2 regions of the Pseudomonas sp. 273 genome follow, and region 1 is predicted to be linked to the other one. Evidence: riboswitches for the same ligand, from Rfam matches in the RefSeq annotation. Region 1 holds a riboswitch; the other holds the start of a gene.

Evidence for each region. A riboswitch is a leader RNA that binds a small molecule or an ion and turns the genes downstream of it on or off. The one in region 1 is predicted to bind manganese.
Region 2: another riboswitch for manganese. It lies ahead of PKO50_RS01020 (sodium:proton exchanger); the one in region 1 lies ahead of PKO50_RS26375 (TMEM165/GDT1 family protein).

Annotation. Positions count from the first base shown of each region.
Region 1 is NZ_CP116775.1:5,778,856-5,788,760, reverse strand. It holds gene hemH (ferrochelatase) at 1-41, shown strand, start outside; gene PKO50_RS26395 (methyl-accepting chemotaxis protein) at 398-2,539, opposite strand; gene PKO50_RS26390 (M48 family metallopeptidase) at 2,733-3,551, shown strand; gene PKO50_RS26385 (NAD-dependent epimerase/dehydratase family protein) at 3,631-4,614, shown strand; gene PKO50_RS26380 (ketosteroid isomerase-related protein) at 4,974-5,417, opposite strand; gene PKO50_RS26375 (TMEM165/GDT1 family protein) at 5,503-6,084, opposite strand; yybP-ykoY riboswitch at 6,165-6,302, opposite strand; gene PKO50_RS26370 (amino acid permease) at 6,342-7,808, opposite strand; gene PKO50_RS26365 (class I SAM-dependent methyltransferase) at 7,933-8,937, opposite strand; gene PKO50_RS26360 (2-hydroxyacid dehydrogenase) at 8,979-9,905, opposite strand, start outside.
Region 2 is NZ_CP116775.1:203,400-213,304, reverse strand. It holds gene PKO50_RS01040 (response regulator) at 1-599, shown strand, start outside; gene PKO50_RS01035 (ATP-binding protein) at 596-1,981, shown strand; gene PKO50_RS01030 (hypothetical protein) at 2,074-2,325, shown strand; gene PKO50_RS01025 (carboxyl transferase domain-containing protein) at 2,465-5,740, shown strand; yybP-ykoY riboswitch at 5,779-5,949, shown strand; gene PKO50_RS01020 (sodium:proton exchanger) at 6,013-7,023, shown strand; gene PKO50_RS01015 (type 1 glutamine amidotransferase domain-containing protein) at 7,129-7,806, shown strand; RNA gene ssrA (transfer-messenger RNA) at 7,880-8,234, shown strand; gene PKO50_RS01005 (hypothetical protein) at 8,424-9,581, shown strand.

The DNA of each region.
Region 1 (9,905 bases):
CGCTGGCGCGGTTGTGCGAGCGGTTGCCGGAGCCGTTGTGAGGCAAAAACGGCGGATAACGCCGTAGGCGTTATGCGCCCTACGCGTATGCCGTTAGCGCGTGCGTGGTGCGAGGATGATGCCTGGCTTCCAGGCCACTCGGGACAGCCCCTCTCCCGCTTGCGGGAGAGGGCTCTTGGGCCCGGCACCTGGTTCGTAGGGAGAATAAGCGTTCGCGGTTATCCGCCGTTGGCCCGGAATGCCGGCGCCCGGCGAAAACGGCGGATAACGCCGTAGGCGTTATGCGCCCTACGCGTATGCCGTTAGCGCGTGCGTGGTGTGAGGACGATGCCTGGCTTCCAGGCCACTCGGGACAGCCCCCTCTCCCGCTTGAGGGAGAGGGTTGGGGAGAGGGGCTCTAGACCTTGAACTGATTCACCAGCCGCCGCTGCTGCTCGGCCAGCCTGGTCAGCTCGGCGCTGGCCTGGGAGGCTTCGTCGGCGCCGCCGGCCACCTGGTTGGCGACCAGGCCGATGTTGGCGACGTTGCGGTTGATGTCCTCGGCCACCGCGCTCTGTTCCTCGGCGGCGCTGGCGATCTGGGTGTTCATGTCGTTGATCACCGATACCGCCTGGGTGATCGACTCCAGCGCCTGGGCGGCCTCGTGGGCGTGGCGCACGCTGTCGTCGGTCTTCTCCTGGCTCTGCTGCATCACCTGCACCACTTCGCGGGTGCCGTTCTGCAGTTGCTGGATCATCGTCTGGATTTCCTGGGTGGCCTGCTGGGTCTTCTGCGCCAGGTTGCGCACCTCGTCGGCCACCACGGCGAAGCCGCGGCCCTGCTCGCCAGCCCGCGCCGCCTCGATGGCGGCGTTGAGCGCCAGCAGGTTGGTCTGCTCGGCGATGCCGCGGATGGCCACCAGGATGGCGTTGATGTTCTCGCTGTCGCGGGCCAGCGACTGCACCACGCCGACCGCGCGGCCGATCTCGGTGGCCAGGGCCTGGATGGCCGCGGAGCTGCTTTCGACTATCTGCCTGCCCTGGTGCGCGGCCTGGTCGGCGTGGCTGGCCGCTTCCGCCGCGTGGGTGGCGTTGCGCGCCACGTCCTGGGCGGTGGCGGTCATCTCGTGGACGGCGGTGGCCACCAGCTCGATCTCCGCCAGCTGCTTCTGCACGCCCTGGTTGGTGCGGATGGCGATGTCCGCGGTGTGCTCGGAGGAGTCGCTGACGTGCTGCACCGAGGTCACCACCTGGCCGATCATGCCCTGCAGCTTGCCGAGGAAGGTGTTGAAGCCGCGGGCGATGGAGCCCAGCTCGTCGGCGCGCTCGCTGGCGAGGCGGCGGGTGAGGTCGCCTTCGCCCTGGGCGATGTCGTCGAGCATGCCCACCAGCTGGCGCAGCGGGCGGGCGATGCCGTGGCCCACCAGCCAGATCACCAGCAGGCCGCCGGCGGCGATGAGCAGGCCGACCAGGGTCATGCCCAGGGTGTCGGAATCGCTCTGCGCCTTGAGCGCGCCCTGCAGTTGCTTGAGTTCGCCGAACACGGCCTGCCGCGGGATTTCCAGCATCAGCGTCCAGCGTGTGCCGGTGTCGCCGATGGCGAAGGGCAGGAACACGGCGATGGTATCGCGGGCTTCGTCCTGCTGGTACAGCGGCTGCTCGCCCTGCAGCTTGCCGAGGCTGGCGGCCTGGGAGGCGTCGAGTACCTTGTCGGCCGGTTCGCCGAGCTTGCCGGCGTCCTTGGTGTAGGCCACCAGGCGGCCGTTGGCGGAGATCAGCGCGAGTTCGCCGGCGCCGTCGTACAGGGTGCTGTCGGCGGCCTTGAGCAGGTCCTGGATGAAGTCCAGGGACAGGTCGGCGCCCACCGCGCCGCGGAACTGGCCGTCGACCAGGATGGGCGCGTTGAAGGACGACATCAGCACCATCCTGCCGCCCATCTCATAGGGCGCCGGGTCGATCACGCAGGGCTTGTGGCGTTCCTTCGGGCACAGGTAGTACTCGCCCTCGCGCACGCCGGTGGGCAGCACCTTCTGGCTTTCCAGGGTGTCGCCCATGGCTTCCACGGTGAGGCTGCCGTCGGCCTTGCGGTACCACCAGGGCATGAAGCGCCCGCTGGCGTCGTAGCCGGCGCCGGTCTGCCCGGCGTAGAGGCTGTCGGGGCCGGCGAAGGCGCCGGGTTCCCAGCCGGCGAAGGCGTCCAGCAGCTTGGGGTTCTGCTGCACCGTCTGGCGCAGCAGGTTGGACATCTCGCCGCGGCTGATGCCCAGCAGCGGCTTGCCTTCGGCGTCCTTGCCGTCCATCAGCATGTTGGCCTGGGCCAGGCCCTTGACCACCGTCAGCGGGTATTCCAGTTCGCGCTGGATCTGGCTGGCCTGGGCGCGCGCCAGGGCCACCAGGCGTTCGTTGATGACCTTTTCCAGCAGCGCCTGGGTACGTTCCTGCACCAGCGTCTGGGTGCGCCCGCCGGCGAACAGGGCATACAGCACCAGCGCCACCACCACTGCCAGCACGCTGGCCCCCGCCAGCGCCACCACGGAAAACTGGATCGACTTGAACTTCATGACGAAATACCCGCGTACCAGGGACAGCCTGTTCCGCTGTATCGGCAGGACTTCAGCGTTTCCTTAGGAAATGCCTTGTAATGGGTTGTAACGCCCTTGTGTCGTCTCCCTCGCACAGCGGTTGCCGGCCATCGGGGGGCGGCCTACCATTGCGCGCTGTCCCAGGGAGAATGCAATGCTTCAGGAGAGCATCATGTCCAGCGTATTCCGTTTCGCCGGCCTGGCCGCGGCCCTGCTGCTGGCCGGTTGCCAACCGGTGAACACCACCAGCGGCGGCGCCGTCGGCGTCGAGCGCAAGCAGTACATGTTCAGCATGCTGTCGAGCCAGCAGGTCGACCAGATGTACTCGCAGTCGTACCAGAAGACCCTCACCGACGCGACTTCCGCGGGCAAGCTGGACAACGGCAGCAGCGACGCCAAGCGCGTCAAGGCCATCGCCGCGCGGCTGATCCCGCAGACCGGCGCGTTCCGCCAGGACGCCCCGGGCTGGGACTGGCAGGTCAACGTGATCAAGAGCGACGAGCTCAACGCCAACTGCGGCCCCGGCGGCAAGATCATCTTCTACAGCGGCCTGATCGACCAGTTGAAGCTCACCGACGACGAGATCGCCGCGGTGATGGGCCACGAGATCGCCCACGCCCTGCGCGAGCATGGCCGCGAGGCGATGTCCAAGGCCTATGGCGTGCAGATGGCTACCCAGCTGGGGGGCCTGGCGGGCCTGGGCCAGGACAGCCTGCAACTGGCCAATACCGGCGTCGAGTACCTGATGACCCTGCCCAACAGCCGGCAGAACGAGAACGAGGCCGACCTCATCGGCCTGGAGCTGGCGGCCCGTGGCGGCTATAACCCCAATGCCGCGCTGACCCTGTGGGAGAAGATGGGCCAGGCCGGCGGCGAGAAGCCGCCGGAGCTGCTCAGCACCCACCCGGCGGACGCCACCCGCATGGCCAACCTGCAGGCCGCGATTCCCAAGGTGATGCCGCTGTACGAGCAGGCCAAGGCCGGCAAGTGAAGCGCGGGAGGATCGGCCAGCCCGATCCGTTGCAGGCGGCCCGGTCGCGGGCCGGTTCGACCATCACCAGGGAGCGCCAGTGAAAATCGCAGTACTCGGAGCCACCGGGCTCCTCGGCCATCATGCCGCGCGCGCCATCAAGGCCGCCGGCCACCAACTGGTGCTGATCCACCGTCCGTCCTCGCAGATCCAGCGCCTGGCCTACCTGGAGCCGGAATGCCGGGTCGCCGAACTGTTCGACTACAAGGGGCTGGAACGCGCCCTGAGCGGGCTGGACGCGGTGATCTTCAGCGCCGGCTACTACCCGCAGCGGCCGCGCCGCTGGCAGGAGGAGGTGGCCAGCGCCCTGGACCAGACCAACCACTTCTACGCGGCCTGCCAGCACAACAAGGTGTCGCGCATCCTCTACGTTGGCTCGGCCTTCGCCATGCCCATGCACCCCCAGGGGCTGCCCGGCCACGAGGGGCTGTTCTACGAGAGCCTGCCCACCGGCAAGAGCGCCTACGTGATGTGCAAATGGGCGCTGGACGAACAGGCCCGCGAACAGGCCCGCGGCGGCCTGCCGGTGGTGATCGGGATTCCCGGCATGGTGCTGGGCGAGCTGGACATGGGGCCGACCACAGGGCGCCTGATCACCGCCATCGGTCGCGGCGAGATGTCCCACTACGTGCCGGGCCGGCGCAACGTGATCGACGCCGGCGAAGCGGGGCGCGGCCTGCTGATGACCCTGGAGCGCGGGCGCATTGGCGAACGCTACCTGCTCACCGGGCACAACGTGGAGATGGCCGAGCTCACCGCCACCATCGCCCGCCTGCTGGGCCGCCCGGCGCCGCAGCCGATGCCGCTGCACCGCGCCCGCGCGCTGGCCACCCTGGGCCGCTGGCGCTACCGCCTGACCGGCAAGCTGCCGCTGCTGGACGACACCGCCATCGAGGTGATGGCCGGCGGGCAGTTCCTCGACGGCCGCAAGGCCCGCGAGGAAATCGGCTTCGAAAGCCACGTGCCGCTGGAAGATACCCTGCACCGCGCCATCGACTGGTTCCACGCCAACGGGTACCTGTAGGACGCGGACTTCGTTCGCGAATCGCGCGCAGGCTGGGGCGTAGGGCGAATAACCGTTCGCGGTTATCCGCCGATACACCGGCGCTACAGCCAATGCCAGGGGCAACCCCGGAGCCGCCGGGGATCGCGGCCAGACGGCGGATAACGCCGTAGGCGTTATGCGCCCTACGCCGGGCTCACCCGCGACGTAGGGCGAATAACCGTTCGCGGTTATCCGCCGATACACCGGCGCTACAGCCAATGCCAAGGTCAATCCTGGAGCCGCCGGGGATCGCGGCCAAACGGCGGATAACGCCGTAGGCGTTATGCGCCCTACGGCTGAGCGGATTTATCCGCGATTCGCGTGCAGGGCATTTCCCCTCAGGGCAGCGCCTGCTCCGCCAGCGGGCGGTTCTGCAGGCCCATCTGGCTGCGGAAGCTTTCCATATCGATCAGCGTGCACAGCTCCTGCAGCTTGCCGTGGCTGTTGAATACCCACAGGGCCATGCCGGGGATGCTGAGCACCTTGTCGCTGGCCGGGTAGCCGAAGGCGGGGCGGCTGATGGTGCCGACCAGGGTGCTCCAGGTGAACACCTTGTGGCCCTCGCCGATGCATTCCTCGACCACCACTTCCAGGTCGTCCATGGACGTGCGGATGCCCTCGATCAGCTGCCGGTAGCCGGCGCTGTCCAGGGGCTGGGCGGAGAAGCTGCTCTTGTAGAGGAAGTCCGGGCTGTGCAGCTGGGTGGCCAGGGCCAGGCGGCCCTTGTTCCAGCTCAGGTCGATGTGCTGGCGGGCGAGGCGTTTCAGGTCCTTGTCAGTCATGGCTGTTTCCTTCAGCTAGGGACGACAGTTGTCACTGTAGGCCTGTGGCATGGCGGCGGCATTGGCCGCCACGCCGAAGCGGCCGTCAGAACAGCCCTGACAGCTGGGCGGCGTGCCAGGCCGCGACCAGGCCCAGCACGGCGAAGGCGCAGGCGGCCAGGCGGCGGATCAGCGCCAGCGGCAGGCGCTCGGCGGCGAAGTTGCCGGCCAGCACCACCGGCACGTTGGCCAGCAGCATGCCGATGGTGGTGCCCAGCACCACCAGCCAGAAGTGCGGGTACTGCGCGGCCAGCATCACGGTGGCGACCTGGGTCTTGTCGCCCATCTCGGCGAGGAAGAAGGCGATCAGCGTGGTGAGGAAGGGGCCGAACCTCTTCAGGCCGCCCTCTTCGTCGTCATCCAGCTTGTCCGGCACCAGGGTCCAGGCCGCCACGGCCAGGAAGGAGGCGGCCAGCAGCCAGCTCAGGGCGGCTTCGGAGAAGAAGGTGGAGACCCATTTGCCCACGGCGCCGGCAGCGAAGTGGTTGACCAGGGTAGCGACGACGATGCCGGCGATGATCGGCCAGGGCTTGCGGAAGCGCGCGGCGAGGACGAGGGCGAGCAGTTGCGTCTTGTCGCCGATTTCGGCGAGGGCAACCACCAGGATAGGGACGAACAGGGATTCCATCAGGCTTTCCTAAGGGGGCGGGTCGACTAATCACCGATGACACGCGCCATCCGCCCACCCCGGGTCGGATCGCTCGTGTCATAGGTCTTGTCAAACCCGGGCCCGACTGCTGCGGGCCTTGGGGCCGCACGCGCCATGGTCTGCGGACCAAGTGTGTTGACGCGTGCCGGGCGAGGGCGGGAACCGCTCGCGGGAGACTACTCCCCTAGGACGGGGCGCATTCTGCCCAAGTCGTCCGGCTTGGGCAAGCCTGACTTTCAGTCGACGTCGCGGCCGGAGGTGACGTCCATCTCCTCGTAGCGGACGAAGCGGCTGCCGTTCTTCAGGCGGTAGCCCCACCAGATGGCGAGGAACAGCGGCAGGCTGACGTAGGTGGCGACCAGCCCGGTCCAGTCGATGTGCTCGCCGACGAACGCCTGGTAGTTCTGCCCGAGGGTGATCGCCAGGCACAGGGCGAAGGCGAACAGCGGGCCGAAGGGGAACCACTTGGCGCGGTAGGGCAGGTCGTCGAGCTTGCCGCCCTGCAGCAGGTAGCCCTTGCGGAAGCGGTAGTGGGAAATGGCGATGCCCAGCCAGACGATGAAGCCGCACATGCCCGAGGTGTTGAGCAGCCAGGTGTAGACGGTCTTGTCGCCGATGAAGCTGCTGAGGAAGCACAGGCCGCCGATCAGCGTGGTGGCGTAGAGCGCATAGCGCGGCACGCCGCTCTGCGAGATCTGCCGGAACAGGCGCGGCGCCTGGCCATGCAGGGCCATGGTGTAGAGCATGCGGGTGGAGGCGTACATCCCCGAGTTGCCGGCGGAGAGGATCGCCGAAAGGATCACCGCGTTCATCACCCCGGCGGCCGCGGCCAGGCCGGCGCGCTCGAAGAGCAGGGTGAAGGGCGAGGTGCTGATGTCGCTGCTGTCGGTCTTGAGCAGGTTCGGATCGGTGTAGGGGATCAGCATGCCGATGACGAAGATCGACAGGATGTAGAACATCAGGATCCGCCAGAACACCTGGCGGATGGCGATGGGGATCGACTTGTGCGGGTGCTCCGACTCGCCGGCGGCGACGCCGATCAGCTCGGTGCCCTGGAACGAGAAGCCGGCGATCATCGCCACCCCGACCATGGCCTGCAGGCCGCCGACGAAGGGCGCATCGCCGGTGGTGAAGTTGCTGAAGCCGGGGGAGTCGATGCCGTGCATGATGCCGAAGATGCTCGCCAGGCCGATGCCGATGAAGATCACCACGGCCACCACCTTGATCAGCGCGAACCAGAACTCGCTCTCGCCGAAGCCCTTCACCGAGAAGAAGTTGAGGCCGAACATGATGGCCAGGAAGATCGCGCTCCAGTACAGGCCGGGCACGTCGGGGAACCAGAAGTGCATCACCAACTGCGCGGCCACCAGTTCCGCGGCGATGGTCACCGCCCAGTTGTACCAGTAGTTCCAGCCCATGGCGAAGCCGAAGCCGTCGTCGATGAAGCGGCTGCCGTAGGTGGAGAAGGAGCCGGAGTCGGGGATGTAGGCGGCCATCTCGCCCAGGCTGGTCATCAGGAAGAACACCATCAGGCCGATCAGCGCGTAGGCCAGCAGCGCGCCGCCGGGGCCGGCGGTGGCGACGGTGCTGCCGGAGGCGACGAACAGCCCGGTGCCGATCGAGCCGCCGATGGCGATCATGTTCAGGTGCCTGGGCTTGAGCGAGCGCTTCAGGTGCGCGGGGGTCTTTTCCGGCGACTTCACGAAGGTCAGCTCGGCTTCTTTCACGGTGCTTTTCACGGCGATCCTCGGCTCGTGAGGCGCGCCGGCTGGGCGCGCCCTTTTCGGTCTGGTGGAGTGTAGTGGGCCCGCGACGAGGCGCCCGGGCTCAGGGGCGGCGGGCGCTGTAGATGCGGAAACCGTCGCCCTCGGCGAGGCTGCGGCAGGGGCCCAGGTGCTGTTCGATCAGCGGCGGGTACTTGAGGAAGCTGTTGGCCACCAGGCGCAGTTCGCCGCCCGGACGCAGGTGTTGCGCGGCTTCGCGCAGCAGGTGTTCGCTGGCCTGGTAGTCGGTGTGCACGCCCTGGTGGAAGGGCGGGTTGCTGACGATGGCGGCCAGGCCCGGGGGCGCCGCGTCGATGCCATCGCCGCCGATCACCTCGCCTTCCAGGCCGTTGGCGGCAAGGGTCAGGCGGCTGCTTTCCAGGGCGAAGGCGTCGACGTCGAGCAGGCTCAGGCGGCTGGCCGGGTAGCGGCGCTTGAGCACCGCGCCGAGCACGCCGGCGCCGCAGCCGAAGTCCAGCACGTGGCCTTCGGGCAGGCCGTCCAGGTGCTCCAGCAGCAGGGCGCTGCCGCGGTCCAGGCGGCCGTGGCTGAACACACCGGGCAGGGTGACCACCTGCAGTTCGCCGTCGGCCAGTTCCAGGCTGTAGCGCTGGGCCAGGGCGTGCAGGTCGGGACAGGGCAGGGCGCCATCGACGCTGGCGTGCCAGAGCTGGCAGTGCCGCGCGCTGTCGAGCTTGGCGGCCTTGGCCAGGGCGCCGAGCTGTTTGGCGGCGCGTTCGACGCCGGCGCGTTTCTCGCCCACCAGGTACAGCTGGCCGCCGGGCACGCGGCTGGCCAGGGCGGCCAGCAGGTAGTCGGTCAGCTCGCGGGACTTGGGCAGGAACAGCACGGCGGCGTCGAACTCGCCGCTTGGCGGCGTCACGCCGAAATGGCAGCGCCCCGGGTGGCGGCCGTCCAGCAGCCGCTGCTCGCCGGCGTGCCAGCTCCAGCCCAGGGCCTGGGGCAGCTCGCCGAGCAGGCCGTCGGCGGGCAGGCCGGCCAGCAGCACGCGGCCGGCGAAACGTTCGATCTGGCGCAGCAGCACCTCGCTGGTAGGGGCGTAGGACATGCGGCCTCCTGAAAAAGGGCGCGAGTTTAGCACTTCGCGCTTCAGTCGACCCGCCGCAGCCTGTCGCCGCGGAAGAAGGCCGCGGCGTTGTCCGTCACCTGGCCGACGATGCGCTGCCGCGCCTCGCGGCTGCCCCAGGCGTTGTGCGGGGTGACGATCAGCCGCGGGATGTCGCCGGCCAGCAGCGGGTTGCCGTCCTTGGGCGGCTCGACGCTGAGCACGTCGGTGGCGGCGCCGCCCAGGTGGCCGCGGCGCAGGGTGTCGGCCAGGGCCTGCTCGTCGATCAGGCCGCCGCGGGCGGTGTTGACGATGAAGGCGCCGGGCTTCATCAGGTCCAGCTCGCGCTGGCCGATCATCCCGCGGGTCTGGTCGGTCAGCGGGCAGTGCAGGCTGATGGCGTCGACCTGCGGCAGCAGCTCGTCCAGCGCCAGGCGGTCGGCGCGCGGCGGCCGGCCGGGCAACTGGCCGAGCAGCACGCGCATGCCGAAGGCCTCGGCCAGGCGGCCCACCGCGCCGCCCAGTTCGCCGTGGCCGAGCAGGCCGAGGGCCTTGCCCTCCAGCTCGACGATGGGGTAGTCCAGCAGGCAGAACTGGGTGGCCTGCTGCCAGCGCCCGGCGCGCACCGCCGCCTGGTAGTCGGGCAGCCGGGTGGCCAGGGCGAGCAGCAGGCCGATGGCGTGCTGGGCCACCGAGGCGGTGCCGTAGCCCTGGCAGTTGCACACGGCGATGCCGCGTTCGCGGGCGGCGGCCAGGTCGATGTTGTTGGTGCCGGTGGCGGTGACCAGGATCAGCTTGAGGTCCGGGCACTGGGCCAGGGTTTCGGCGCTGATGGGCGCCTTGTTGCTGATGGCCACGTTGGCCTCGCGCAGGCGCCCGGCGATCTCGCCCGGGGCGCTGGCGGCGTGCAGGACCAGTTCGCCGAAGGCCTGGTGCAGCGGCTGCAGGTCGAGGTCGCCGAGGTCGAGGGA
Region 2 (9,905 bases), 1.9 Mb from region 1:
CCGTGGACTGGGTGACCGACGGCGTGGCCGCCGACCAGGCCCTGGCCACCGACGAATTCGACCTGCTGGTGCTCGACCTCGGCCTGCCGCGCCGCGACGGCATGGAAGTGCTGCGCGGCCTGCGCCGGCGCGGCGACATGACGCCGGTGCTGATCCTCACCGCCCGCGACAAGGTCGCCGACCGCGTGGCCGGCCTGGACGCCGGCGCCGACGACTACCTGAGCAAGCCCTTCGACCTCGACGAACTGCTGGCCCGCGTGCGCGCCCTCACCCGCCGCCACACCGGCCGCGCCCAGCCGGTGCTGGAACACGGCGAGCTGCGCCTGGACCCGGCCACCCACCAGGTCAGCCTGGGCGGCGAGGCGGTGGAGCTGGCCCCGCGCGAATACGCCCTGCTGCGCCTGCTGCTGGAACAGCGCGGCAAGGTGCTCTCGCGCACCCGCCTGGTGGAAGCCCTGTACGGCTGGGACGGCGAGCTGGAAAGCAACGCCATCGAAGTCCACGTGCACCACCTGCGGCGCAAGCTGGGCAACGAGCTGATCCGCACCGTGCGCGGCATCGGCTACGGCATCGACCGCCCGGCCAAGGACGCGCCTTGAGCGCCACGCCCGGGCGCACGCGCCGCGCCGGCTCGCTGAGCCGGCGCCTGCTGCTGCTGCTGATCGGTGGGGTGAGCCTGTGCTGGGTGCTGGCCGGCACCCTCACCTACCACCTCGCCTCGCGCCAGGTGGACCGCCTCTACGACGAGGACATGATCGACTTCGGCGAGGCCGCCCTGCGCCTGGTGGACGTCGCCGGCGGCCAGGGCGAGCTGATCGCCCGCAGCCGCAAGGCCATCGAGGGGCTGCCGCTGGTCAGGCGCGAATCCGCCCTGGGCTACAGCCTCTGGTACCAGGGCCAGCCGCTGTTCGCCACGGCGGGCCTGCCCTCCGGCCTGGAGGCCCTGGAGACGGGCTTCTCCGAGATCAGCCACGGCGGCATCACCTGGCGCGTCCTGCAACTGAGCACCCGCGACGAGAACGCGCGCATCTGGGTGGTGGAGAACCTCCACCACCGCAGCCACACCCTGCACCTGCTGCTGCTCAGCGCGCTCTTCCCGCTGCTGCTGGCCCTGCCGCTGCTGGCCCTGCTGGTGTGGTTCGGCGTCAACAACGGCCTGGCGCCGCTGCGCATCCTCACCGCGCAACTGCACCAGCGCGACGCCCACAGCCTGCAACCCCTGGCGCTCAACCGGGCGCCGGTGGAAGTGCACAGCCTGGTCAACGAACTCAACCTGCTGCTCGAACGCCTGGGCACCGCCATGGAGGCCGAGCGCCGCCTCACCAGCGACGCCGCCCACGAAATCCGCACGCCCCTGGCCAGCCTGCGCACCCACGCCCAGGTGGCGCTGCGCTCCTCCGACCCGGCGGTGCTCGCCCATGGCCTGCAGCAGGTCAGCCGCAGCGTCGAGCGCATCGGCACGCTGATGGAGCAGATCCTCCTGCTGGCGCGCCTGGACAACGAGGAACTGCACGAGACCTTCACCCGCGTCGACCTCGGCCAGCTCAGCGAGGAAACCATCGCCGAGCTGGCCCCCCAGGCCATCGACAAGGGCATCGAGCTGACCCTGGAGAACCAGGGCGCCGAGGTCATGGGCGTGTCGGTGTGGCTGGGCATCATGCTCGGCAACCTGGTGGGCAACGCCCTGCGCTACACCCCCGAGGGCGGCCGCGTGGAAGTGCGCCTGGGCACCGAGGGCACCCAGGTGCAGTTGTGGGTGCTGGACTCCGGCCCCGGCGTGGCCGCCGCCGAGCAGGCCGCCATCTTCACCCGCTTCTACCGCAGCCCCGGCGTCGCCTCCGGCAGCGGCGGCAGCGGCCTGGGCCTGCCCATCGTCAAGCGCGTGGTGGAAATCCACCAGGGCCGCATCAGCCTTCACCCGGGCCTGGACGGCCGCGGCCTGGGCGTGCGGGTGGAACTGCCGTCCGCGCAACTTTCCTGAACCCCGGCACGGCCACCGCAGTCCACCGTACAGGCCCCGCTCGCCTGGCGAGTCGCCGCCTGCGTCATGTTCAGCCGTACAGGTACCGCATCATGAAAACCACCATCCTGTTCATCAGTGCCGCGCTGCTCGCGTCGCCGGTGTTCGCCGCCGACCGTTGCAGCGACAACCTGCAGCGGATCGACGAGAGCATGCAGAGCACCAACAGCAGCGACAGCGTGCAGGAGCAGGCCATGCGTCTTCAGGAGAAAGCTGCCCAGGCCCAGGAACAAGGCAATACCCAGGCCTGCGTCGCCATGACCGAGAAAGCCCTGAAACTGCTGAAGGCCTCGTCCAGCAGCTGACCCGCCCCGTGTTGGGCGCCATGCGTCATAAGCCGGGCTGAGGGCCCGTCATTCGCGAGGCCCCGGTTCGTTCCGGGGCCCCGCTTCATCCCTAAGATGGAGCGATTCCACGCCAGAAGAACGACAAGCGGAATCGCCCATGCCCATCACCTGCCTGCTGATCGCCAACCGTGGCGAGATCGCCATCCGCATCGCCCGCGCCGCCGCCGAACTCGGCATCCGCAGCGTCGCCGTCTTCGCCGAGGACGACGCCGCCTCGCTGCACACCCGCCAGGCCGACCAGGCCGTGCCCCTACGCGGGCGCGGGGCCGCCGCCTACCTGGACATCGCCCAGCTGATCGAAGTGGCCCTGGCCCAGGGCTGCGATGCCGTGCACCCCGGCTATGGCTTCCTTTCCGAGAACGCCGGGTTCGCCCGCCGCTGCGAAGCGGCCGGCCTGCGCTTCGTCGGCCCCGACGCCGAAGTCCTGGAACAGTTGGGCGACAAGGCCCGCGCCCGCGAGCTGGCCAGCCAGCACGGCGTGGCCCTGGCCGCCGGCACCAACCGCGCCACCAGCCTGGAGGAAGCCGGGCGCTTCTTCGCCCAGTTGCCCAGCGGCGCCGGCATGATGATCAAGGCCCTGGCCGGCGGCGGCGGGCGCGGCATGCGCGCGGTGCGCCGGCGCGAGGACATCGCCGAAGCCTATGCGCGCTGCCAGTCGGAAGCCCGCGCGGCCTTCGGCAACGACGCGCTCTACGTCGAGCGCCTGGTGGAGCGCGCCCGGCACATCGAAATCCAGGTCATCGGCGACGGCAGTGGCCAGGTGAGCCACCTGTGGGAGCGCGACTGCAGCCTGCAGCGGCGCAACCAGAAGCTGCTGGAGATCGCCCCCAGCCCCGGCCTGCACCCGCGCCTGCGCGGAGCCATCGCCAGCGCCGCGGTGCGCCTGGCCGAAGCGGTGCGCTACCGCGGCCTGGGCACCTTCGAATTCCTCCTCGACGAGGACAGCGGCGACTTCCTGTTCATGGAAGCCAACCCGCGCCTGCAGGTGGAACACACCATCACCGAGGCCATCACCGGCATCGACCTGGTCCAGGCCCAGCTGCGCCTCGCCGCCGGCGCCAGCCTGGCCGAGCTGGGTTTGCAACAGGCAGATATCCCCGCCCCGCGCGGCTTCGCCCTGCAACTACGGATCAACCTGGAAAGCCTGGCCGCCGACGGCACGCCGCAACCGGCCAGCGGCGTATTGGCCGCCTACCAGCCGCCCAGCGGCCCCGGCCTGCGGGTGGACGGCTACGGCTACCCCGGCTACCGCACCGGCGCCGGCTACGACTCGCTGCTGGCCAAGCTGATCGTCCAGGCGGCGGATTATCCACAGGCCCTGCGCAAGGCCTACCACGCGCTCTGCGAATTCCGCATCGAAGGCGTTGCCAACAACATCCCGCTGCTGCTCAACCTGCTGCGCCGCCCGGAACTGGCGGACAACCAGGTGAGCACCCGCTTCATCGAGCAGCACCTGGCGGAGCTGCTGGCCGGCGGCGAGCACCCGCACCGCTGGCTGGGCAGCGCCGGCGGCGAACAGGCCACGCGCAGCCACGCGGCACCGCCCGGCTGCCTCGCCCTGAACGCTCCCGGCGCCGGCGTGCTGGTCAGCCTGCTGGCCGCCCCCGGCGACGCCGTGGCCAGCGGCCAGGTGATCGCCATCGTCGAAGCCATGAAGATGGAATTCGAGGTCAAGGCCAGCGCCAGCGGCATCGTCCACAGCCTGGCCGCCGAACCGGGCGACAGCCTCGACGAAGGCGCGCCGCTGCTGTTCGTCGAGCCGGCGGAAGTGGCCGCGCTGGACGAAGGCCTGGCCGGCGAGCAGGACCTCGAACACATCCGCGCCGACCTCGCCGAAGTCCTCGAACGCCATGCCATCGGCCTCGACGCGCGGCGCCCGGAAGCCATCGCCAAGCGCCACGCCGCCGGCAAGCGCAGCGCCCGGGAAAACCTCGCCGACCTGCTGGATGCCGGCAGCTTCATCGAGTACGGCGCCCTGGCCATCGCCGCGCAACGGCGGCGGCGCAGCCTGGAGGAGCTGCAGACGATCAGCCCGGCCGACGGCTTGGTCACCGGCCTGGGCAGCGTCAATGCCGCGCAGTTCGGCGAGGAAGCCGCGCGCTGCCTGGCCATCGCCTACGACTACACGGTGTTCGCCGGCACCCAGGGGGTGATGAACCACAAGAAGAGCGACCGCATGCTGCAACTGGCCGAGCAGTGGCGCATCCCGATGGTGCTCTACGCCGAAGGCGGCGGCGGGCGCCCCGGCGACAGCGACTACCTGGGCGTGGCCGGGCTGGACTGCGCCACCTTCATGGGCATGGCGAAACTCTCCGGGCTGGTGCCGCTGGTGGGCGTGGTTTCCGGCCGCTGCTTCGCCGGCAACGCCGCGCTGCTGGGCTGCTGCGACGTGATCATCGCCACCCGCGACAGCAGCATCGGCATGGCGGGCCCGGCGATGATCGAGGGCGGCGGCCTGGGCCGCTACGCCGCCGAGGAAGTCGGGCCGAGCAGCGTGCAGGGCCCCAACGGGGTGATCGACGTGCTGGTGGAGGACGAGGCCGAAGCCACGCGCATCGCCCGCCAGTACCTGTCCTACTTCCAGGGCGAGGTCGCCGACTGGCAGTGCACGGACCAGCGCCACCTGCGCCACGCCGTGCCGGAGAACCGCCTGCGCGCCTACGACATGCGCCAGGTCATCGCCACCCTGGCCGACGAAGGCTCGGTGCTGGAGCTGCGCCGGCAGTTCGCCCCGGGCATGATCACCGCGCTGGTGCGCATCGAAGGCAAGCCCTTCGGCCTGATCGCCAACAACCCCGCGCACCTGGGCGGCGCCATCGACGCCGTGGCCGGCGACAAGGCCGCGCGCTTCATGCAACTGTGCGACGCCTTCGACCTGCCGATGCTGTCGCTGTGCGACACCCCCGGCTTCATGGTCGGCCCGGAGGCGGAAAAGCAGGGCACGGTGCGCCACGTCTCGCGCATGTTCGTCACCGCCGCCAGCCTGAGCGTGCCCTTCTTCACCGTGGTGCTGCGCAAGGGCTATGGCCTGGGCGCCATGGCCATGGCCGCCGGCAGCTTCCATGCCTCGCTGTTCACCATCGCCTGGCCCAGCGGCGAGTTCGGCGCCATGGGCCTGGAGGGCGCGGTGCGGCTGGGCTACGCCAAGGAGCTGGCGGCCGTGGAGGACGCCGGGGAACGGCAGAAGCTGTTCGACAAGATGGTCGCTGCGGCCTATCGCCACGGCAAAGGGCTGAACATGGCCAGCTTCCTGGAGATCGACGACGTCATCGACCCGGCCGAGACCCGCCGCTGGCTGCTGCGCGGCCTGGCGTCGACGCCGAAAGCGGCGAAACGCGCCGGCAAGAAGCGCCCTTTGATCGACACATGGTGAAACAAGCCCTTGAGCGCGCCGGGCAATCCGCTAGAATGCCCGGCGTCATTGGGGAGTAGCCGCCCGCCCGGAAACACCGGCGGGGACCACGTCAACATCCTTGGCCGGCAGGCCATGGCGTGGCCAGCGCACAGCCTGGCAAGACCTTTGACCATGCAACCTCCGCAGCGGCCGGGGAGGCGCATGGTCATGGGTACTACACCGGCCGGGAGTTCCACCGTGATGCACCGCCTCCGTCCCGTGTCGCCCTCCACCCGCGAGGAGCGCGCCCCATGCTGACCTTCGTCCTCGAACTGCTCGGCATGTTGCTGCTCATTCTGGTCGCCGCCGAACTCTTCACCAACGCCCTGGAACACCTGGGCGAGCGCCTGGGCATTTCCGAAGGCGTCACCGGCTCGCTGTTCGCCGCCATCGGCACCGCCCTGCCGGAAACCCTGGTACCGCTGCTGGCGCTGGTGGCCGGCACCAGCAACGTGTCGCTCAACGAAGAAGTGGGCGTGGGCGCCATCCTCGGCGCGCCGCTGATGCTCTCCACCCTGTCCACCTGCCTGATGGCCTGCTTCGTCCTCCGCGGCCGTGGCCTGCGCGGGCGCCTGGTGCCCGAGCGCAGCGGCCTGCTGCGCGACCTCAACTTCTTCCTCCTGGCCTTCTGCCTGGCCACGGTGGCGATGTTCGTGCCCTCGCAGTTGCACAGCTACCGCATCGGCCTGAGCGTGCTGCTGGTGCTCACCTACATCGGCTACATCACCCTCACCCTGCGCGCCTCCCGCGAACTGGTGGAGGACGGCCACGGCACCGCGGCGGAAAACCCCATGTGGCTGGCGCGCACCGGCCTGCCGACCAACATCGTCACCATAGTCGCGCAACTGGCCCTGGGCCTGGCCCTGCTGGTGCTCGGCGCCAAGGGCTTCATCCACGGCGTGGAAGGCCTGTCCAGCCTGCTCGGCATCTCCGCCCTGCTGCTCTCGCTGCTGATCATCCCCATCGCCACCGAGTTGCCGGAGAAGGTCAACAGCATCCTCTGGGTGCGCCGCGGCAAGGACACCCTGGCCTTCGGCAACATCACCGGCGCCATGGTCTTCCAGGGCACCCTGCTGCCGGCCATCGGCATCCTGCTGACGCCCTGGCAGCCGCGCATCGAAGTGCTCACCGGCGTACTGGTGACCCTCGGCGCGGCGCTCTGGCTGCGCCTCAACGCCCGCCACGACGGCATCGCCGCCTGGGTGTTGCTGGGCAACGGCGCACTCTACGTCGCCTACCTGGCCATCACCCTCGGCCGCTGAACACCGCGCCGCAGCGTGCAAGCCGCGGCGCAGCGCCTAAACTGACGGTTCCGCCAGGCGCCCGGCCGGCGCCTGCCGTCACACCGCTGCATGCAAGGAGAGGCCATGAAGATCCTGGTAGTGCTCACATCCCACGACCAACTGGGCGACACCGGCAAGAAAACCGGCTTCTGGCTGGAGGAATTCGCCGCGCCCTACTACGTGTTCAAGGACGCCGGCGCCGAGCTGACGCTCGCCTCGCCCAAGGGCGGCCAGCCGCCGCTGGACCCCAAGAGCGACGAGCCCGACGCCCAGACCCCGGCCACCGAGCGCTTCCGCAAGGACCCCGAGGCCCAGGCCACCCTGGCCAGCACCCGCAGGCTGGCCGAGGTGAACGAAGCCGACTACGACGCCATCTTCTACCCCGGCGGCCACGGCCCCCTGTGGGACCTGGCCGAGGACAAACACTCCATCGCCCTGATCGAGGCCTTCGCCCACGCCGGCAAGCCGGTGGCCACCGTCTGCCACGCCCCCGGCGTGCTGCGCCACGCCAGGAACGGCGACGGCAAGCCGCTGGTCGAGGGCCGCCACGTCACCGGCTTCTCCAACAGCGAGGAAGAAGCCGTGGGCCTGACCGCCGTGGTGCCCTTCCTGGTGCAGACCGAACTCAAGGCCAAGGGCGGCCGCTACAGCAAGGCCGACGACTGGCAGAGCCACGTGGAAGTGGACCGCCTGCTGATCACCGGGCAGAACCCCGCCTCCAGCGAAGCGGTGGCCGAAGCCGTGCTGAAACTCCTGGGCTGACAGGCACTTGCAAGCCCCCCGGTGGACGCGCCGGGGGCTTTGCCGTACACTGGCCGCGACCTTTACGGGTTTTGGGGCCGATTAGGATTCGACGCCGGTAACAAAACTTGAGGGGCATGCCGAGTAGGTGACAGTTCTCGTAAATCCGCTGCCACAATTCATAGTTGCCAACGACGACAACTACGCTCTGGCCGCCTAAGGGCGCCAGCAGACCCTAGGGGATGCCTGTAAACCCGAAGATTAGGTCTGTCAGATAGAACAGGATCGCCGCCAAGTTCGCTGTAGACGTAACGGCTAAAACTCATACAGCTCGCTCCAAGCGCCCTGCCACTCGGGCCGCGCGGAGTTAACTCAGTAGAGATGGCTAAGCATGTAGAACCGATAGCGGAGAGCTGGCGGACGGGGGTTCAAATCCCCCGGCTCCACCAAATGTAAACGATAAGCCCCTGAATTTCCTAGTGAATTTCAGGGGCTTTTTCTTTTCCTCCGCAAGCTGTCGAAGAACTGTCGAAAATGGCATTCTACTGCCAGCTTTACGCTTGGCTGCTAGATGACTCCCCTGCCAAGCTACGATCTATCTCCTTAACGTCTTTAATATTACGTTTCGCGAGGAAGACATGTCAGTACTATTTTTTATGCCATGGGTCACAACGACCTTACCAATACAATTGGGGCGAATCACCATCCACCCGTATATTAGAGGGGAGGCACCCGGAGCTCTCTTTGGGATAGACCAGTCTAGTATTGATGCGGTAATGGCTAACTATGGAGACCAGTCCTTTCAACCACTCCCCGCCATAAGCAGACGCATTGATACAGCGTCTATAATTACGTGGGAAAACGATACTACAAATCTAGAGGTAGGCGAAGAAGAAATACAAGCAAGATTCGAAGAAACCAAAATACTAATATTCGCAGCGATAGCAAATCGAAGATTTTGCCACTTCACCGACTACTGTAACACTGACAGCTACCAAGTTATTGCCCAGCGATTCGACAATACAGAAGCAGGAGCAACCTGCATCACAACAAGAAGGCGAGACGGCGGCACTCAACACTATATAGGAACTTCAGCAGCACCTAGATTCATTCGCCCCTTCCACATTGGCGGCCATATACCATCAAACATCGACCAATCAGTGGCGAACGCGCTATTTAATCTTCAAACAGGTAATTTGAAATCACAAATAACTGCAGCAATAGATTCTTTCTTGCTTGCAAATACCGACGCGCCGGGCATAAAAGAACAATCAGAACTAACACTGATGCGAGTAGCATTCGAAACCCTATTGAACTCATCGCACATGGCCAGCGATTTACGCGAGCGGTTGAGCAGGCACTTTCAGCGTGATTTGCAGCTTCCTGCGCACTGGTTCGCTGGGACGCTTAATGAAGCCACCTGGCGTGGCCGGTGGCCGCAGAACGTATCCCGACCATTAGATGCATGGGTACAAGACTTTTGCGCCGCTCGCAACGCTGTGGCTCATGGCCCAAGAGGTAATGGGCAACCAACCGTTTGGAATGCGAAAAGCCACTTACTCTTCAGCAGCTGGCTATTTCCATTAATAGTGAAAAAGCTACTCGCCGATGAGGGCGCCTATCAACTAAGCATTAGAGACGTAGAATCTAGAAGACTATTCGAAATCTTCCTTGCACATGACCCACTCACACCAGCCAATGAGAATAACGACACAACTTGGTGGAGCCGCTCCGAGTCCACCATTCAGCACGAAGTCGCAGCTCAGGAGTTTGAAAGACTCCTGAACCAGCACTAACTAAAATCTATATTTCAATCTATTGGAGTATCGATCAATCCAGAGCTGATCCTGGGCAACTGCCATAATATTATCCGATTTAGCCGTAGACAGAAGCGACTTCACCGCCTCATCCGGCACAAATATATTTAAGGCGTCTCTGACCTCTACCTTATACGGACACTTATCTTCTATACCATAATTAGAAAGACTAGACGAGCACCATCCTACTCGGCGAGAAATCCTACGATATTTAATTAGATGCCTTAAACGACTCAAAAAGCCCGAACCAGAAGTTTCATAAAGCAAAGACACGTGTGAAATATTAACCGCATGAGAGGACAA